Regions from separate parts of the Pantoea sp. E956-1 genome, predicted to be linked through region 2. Evidence: predicted binding sites of a transcription regulator. Region 2 holds the regulator's gene; the other holds the start of a gene.
What was found. Region 2 encodes PhoB, which activates phosphate uptake and scavenging genes when phosphate is short. Its sites were predicted from a motif close to CTGTCATAAAACTGNCNNAT; they were not measured.
Positions count from the first base shown of each region.

Region 1 (2,405 bases), on a different contig from region 2:
GCGCGCTTCCATGGTTTTCGAGGAGAGTTGCGTGGTATCAACCCCACCCAATGTCACTTCAGCAGTACGATATCCCTCTGTGCCATTTGGCTGAATGCGCCAGCCGTGCAGCGTCTGCGACAGCTCGGTTTGCTGTTTGCTGTTGAGCTGCTTCAGGGTGATATCCGGCACCACCTTCAGTGCCTGCAATACTTCCACCAGACGCTTCGGCAGGATTTTTGCCAGACTGTTTTTCAGGCTGAGATTCGGGTGTGCTTCACGCTGCGCCGTCAGAAACGCCTCAAGCGGCGTGGCAGGCGACAGATCGATGGTAACGAACTCACCGGGCAGCCAGTAGCTGGAAATCTGCAACACGGCCGGACCCGACAGGCCGCGATGGGTAAACAGCATCGCCTCTTTGAAGCGCGTGCCATCCTGCGCATCGATGGTGGTCTCCAGCGCGACGCCTGACAGCGTCTGTAACTGCTCCAGTAGCGGCTTGTGCAGGGTAAAGGGCACCAGCGCCGCCCGCGTCGGAAAGACGCTCAGCCCGAACTGCTCCGCGATTTTATAGCCAAACGGCGTGGCGCCCAGGCCTGGCATCGACAGGCCGCCGCTGGCGATGACCAGCTTCTCCGCCTGAACCGTGCTGCCGTTAAGTTGCAGGGTATAGCCGCTTTCATCGCGCGCCACGCTGAGCACTTCACTGCGCAGCCGCAGGGTGACATTGCCCTTGTCACATTCGGCCAGCAGCAGATCGACAATCTGCAGGGCGGAGTCGTCGCAGAAGAGCTGGCCCAGGGTCTTCTCATGCCAGGCGATCCCGTGGCGGTTAACCAGATCGATAAAATCCCACTGGGTATAACGCGCCAGCGCCGATTTACAGAAATGAGGATTGTGCGACAGATACGCCGCCGGTTCGGTGTAGAGATTGGTGAAGTTGCAGCGGCCCCCGCCAGACATCAGAATTTTACGTCCTGGCTTTTTGCCGTTATCCAGCAGTAACACGCGGCGTCCCCGCTGCCCGGCCTGGGCGGCGCAGAACAGTCCTGCGGCTCCGGCACCAATGATGATAACGTCAAACTGTTCCACTACGACTCGCTCACTTAACTGGAAAGGCGCAGATTGTAGTGATCTGCTCACTGAGACGCCAGCGTCAAAAAATTGCCGCAAATGTGTCATATTGTAACTGTCTAATATCTAACCCTTTTTCTCTGAGTTAGCCTAACGCCTTGCAACGAAAGGTCGAATTAGCGCTATATTTTCCTTTCCCATACAGCACGTTGTCGCGGATAATGCGCCGCGTTCATGTCCTCCAAAAATGGCGTAACGTTTATGCTACATCTGTTTGCTGGTCTAGACCTCAGTACTAGCCTGTTATTGGTTCTTGCCCTGCTGTTTGTATTGTTTTACGAAGCAATCAACGGTTTCCACGACACGGCCAACGCAGTTGCGACGGTCATCTATACGCGTGCCATGCGTGCCCAGCTTGCTGTGGTCATGGCGGGTGTATTTAACTTCCTTGGCGTGCTGCTCGGTGGATTGAGTGTCGCTTACGCTATTGTTCATATGCTTCCCACCGATCTGCTGTTAAATGTTGGATCGGCTCACGGTCTCGCCATGGTGTTTTCTATGCTGCTGGCGGCGATTATCTGGAATCTCGGCACGTGGTATCTCGGTCTGCCGGCCTCCAGCTCCCATACGCTGATCGGCGCCATTATTGGTATCGGTCTGACCAACGCCCTGATGAGCGGAACCTCGGTGGTTGATGCGCTCAACATCCCGAAAGTCCTGAACATCTTCCTTTCTCTGATCCTGTCGCCGATAGTCGGCCTGGTGATGGCGGGCGGCTTAATCTTTATACTGCGTCGCTACTGGAGCAATACCAAAAAGCGTGCGCGTATTCATATGACGCCTGCTGACCGCGAGAAGATCGACGGCAAGAAAAAGCCACCGTTCTGGACCCGTATCGCCCTGATTGTTTCGGCAATTGGCGTGAGCTATTCGCACGGTGCGAATGACGGTCAGAAAGGGATCGGCCTGATCATGCTGGTCCTGATTGGCGTGGCACCTGCCGGTTTCGTGGTGAATATGAATGCCTCCGGTTACGACATCACGCGCACCCGCGATGCGGTCAATCACCTGGAGCAGTATTATCAGCAGCATAACGCCTCGCTGACCCATATCATCCAGATGGCACCACCTAAGCTGCCAACGCCGGAAGAAGTGCCAGCAACCAGCCCGCAGGAGTTCCACTGTGACAGCGCGCGCGCATTGCAGGCGGTACAGGGTGCGCAGGTGTTGCTGAATAACCTGCAGAGCTACGACCAGCTGACGGTTGATCAGCGCGGTCAGATGCGTCGTCTGCTGCTGTGTATCTCAGATACCGCCGATAAAGCGGCCCGTCTGCAGGAAACCTCGCCAGA
Region 1 is NZ_CEUYZP010000006.1:79,869-82,273, reverse strand. It holds gene AC0T7J_RS15695 (BaiN/RdsA family NAD(P)/FAD-dependent oxidoreductase) at 1-1,071, opposite strand, end outside; gene pitA (inorganic phosphate transporter PitA) at 1,315-2,405, shown strand, end outside.
Region 1: pitA (inorganic phosphate transporter PitA) is a predicted target of PhoB. The motif match lies at 1,144-1,163, and genes of this name have one in related genera.

Region 2 (2,405 bases):
GGCCGCCACTCAGCGTTGCCGCCTCATGCTGCAGCAGTTTCAGCATCACCGGCACATCAACCTTCTCTTTCAGATCGATCGCGGGCGCAGCTTCAATGCGCGACAGCGTCAGCAGCTGTTTGACGAGGCTGTCCATGCGGCGCGTCTGCTCCGACATGGTGTGCAGCGCTTTGCTGCGCGAAGGCTCGCTCATTACCGAGTCGTTCATCATCTCCAGGTAGCCCTGCAGCACCGTGAGCGGTGTGCGCAATTCATGGCTGACGTTGGCAAAGAAGTTGCGGCGTGCCCCCTCCAGCTGATGCATCTGCGTGACATCACGCGCCACCAGCAGCCACTGCCCCTCGCTGTAGGGCATGACGCGGAACTCCATGTGAAGTTTGTTGTTCAGCACCAGCGTCAGCGGCTTGTCGAAATCGCGCTGGCGAAGATAGCGGGAGAACTCCGGATAACGGAGCAGATTGAGGATGTTCTGGCCATTATCTTCCGGCCAGCGCAGACCCAGGTGCTGCTGCGCCAGGCCGTTACACCAGAAAATGGTGCCCTCTTCGGTGGTCAGGATCACCGCATCCGGCAGCGACTCGGCACCGCTGCGGAAACGCTTAATCAGATTGCCCAGTTCACGCCGCCGCCGCCGGTTGCGGAGCTGCATCTGGTAAAGACCATAAAACAGTGGTTCCCAGCTGGCACGCCCGGCTGGTGGCGTCATGGTGCGGTCGAGCCACAGCCAGTGCGACAGCCGCATCAGATTGTGAAAATGCCACAACAGCACCGTCAGCACGCTCAGCAGCAGCCACCAGGGCAGACCGCCGAACAGCAGGCCCAGCAGCACTGCGGGCAGACAGACCAGCAGCAGTTCTGTCAGTAATCTCTTCCAGGAGAGGCGTTCCAGCACGGTTAAGGCTCCGTTTAGTAGCGGGCAGAGAAACGATACCCTGTTCCGCGAACGGTTTGTACCATGCGATCGTGGCCGGACACTTCCAGCGCTTTACGTAAACGGCGGATGTGAACATCGACAGTACGATCTTCCACATACACATTGGTGCCCCAGACGTGGTTCAGCAACTGTTCGCGGCTGTAGACGCGTTCCGGGTGGGTCATAAAGAAGTGCAGCAGCTTATATTCGGTGGGGCCCATCTCCAGCGGCGTGGTTTCGGACATCACGCGATGTGAGGAGGGATCCAGACTCAGCCCCTGCATCTCAATCACCTCTTCCACGGCCATCGGCGAAATACGGCGCATCACCGCTTTGATTCTCGCCATCAGCTCTTTGGGTGAAAAGGGCTTGGTAATGTAATCATCGGCACCCACTTCCAGGCCGCGCACCCGATCTTCCTCTTCGCCGCGCGCGGTGAGCATCATCACCGGGATATCGCGTGTCATCGCCTCGCGTTTCAGATGTTTGATAAACTGAATACCGCTGCCACCGGGTAACATCCAGTCCAGCAAAATCAGGTCGGGCCAGGGTTCAATCAGCTTGCCAATGGCGCTGTCATAATCTTCCGCCTCGATTGGCTGATAGTCGTTCTGCTCCAGAACAAAACACAACATTTCACGGATGGGGGCTTCATCCTCCACAACCAAAATGCGCTTAGCCATTATTACTCCTGCTGATTATGACGGATGTCACTGAGATTCGCGGCGCCATTATGCGTCAGATTTGTGACACTTTTATGAAAAACATAACCTGCCGGTAACCTCACTGGTAATCATTTATGACAGCGCAGCGACAATTTTTTGCTTTGGCCGCAGAGCCAGTATAATCGCCGGGCGAATCACAACGGCAGGGACTTATCATGCGCATCATTCATACTGCGGACTGGCATCTGGGGCAGTTCTTTTACAACAAAAGTCGGGCAGCGGAACATCAGGCGTTTCTCGACTGGCTGTTGTGCCAGATTGAACAGCATCAGGTGGATGCGTTGATTATTGCAGGCGATCTGTTTGATACCGGCACGCCGCCCAGCTACGCCCGCGAGATGTTTAACCGCTTTGTAGTGGCGCTGCAGCCCAGCGGCTGTCAGCTGATTGTGCTGGCGGGCAACCACGATTCCGTTGCGACGCTGAATGAGTCGCGTGAGCTGCTCGCCTGTCTCAATACCCGGGTGATCGCCACCCCGCAGGAGCAGGATGATGTGTTGCTGCTCAACACCCGGCAGGGCGAGCCGGGCGCGCTGCTGTGTGCGATTCCCTATCTGAGGCCGCGCGATATTCTGCGCAGCCGGGCGGGTCAGTCGGGACGCGACAAGCAGACCTCGCTGCTGGAAGCGATCGCCCACCACTATCAGCAGCGTTTCTCTGCCGCCCAGGCGCTGGACCATGCACTGCCGATTATTGCCACTGGCCATCTCACCACCGTCGGCGTCAGCCAGAGCGATTCAGTGCGCGACATCTATATCGGGACGCTG
Region 2 is NZ_CEUYZP010000010.1:12,723-15,127, forward strand. It holds gene phoR (phosphate regulon sensor histidine kinase PhoR) at 1-892, opposite strand, end outside; gene phoB (phosphate response regulator transcription factor PhoB) at 907-1,596, opposite strand; gene sbcD (exonuclease subunit SbcD) at 1,794-2,405, shown strand, end outside.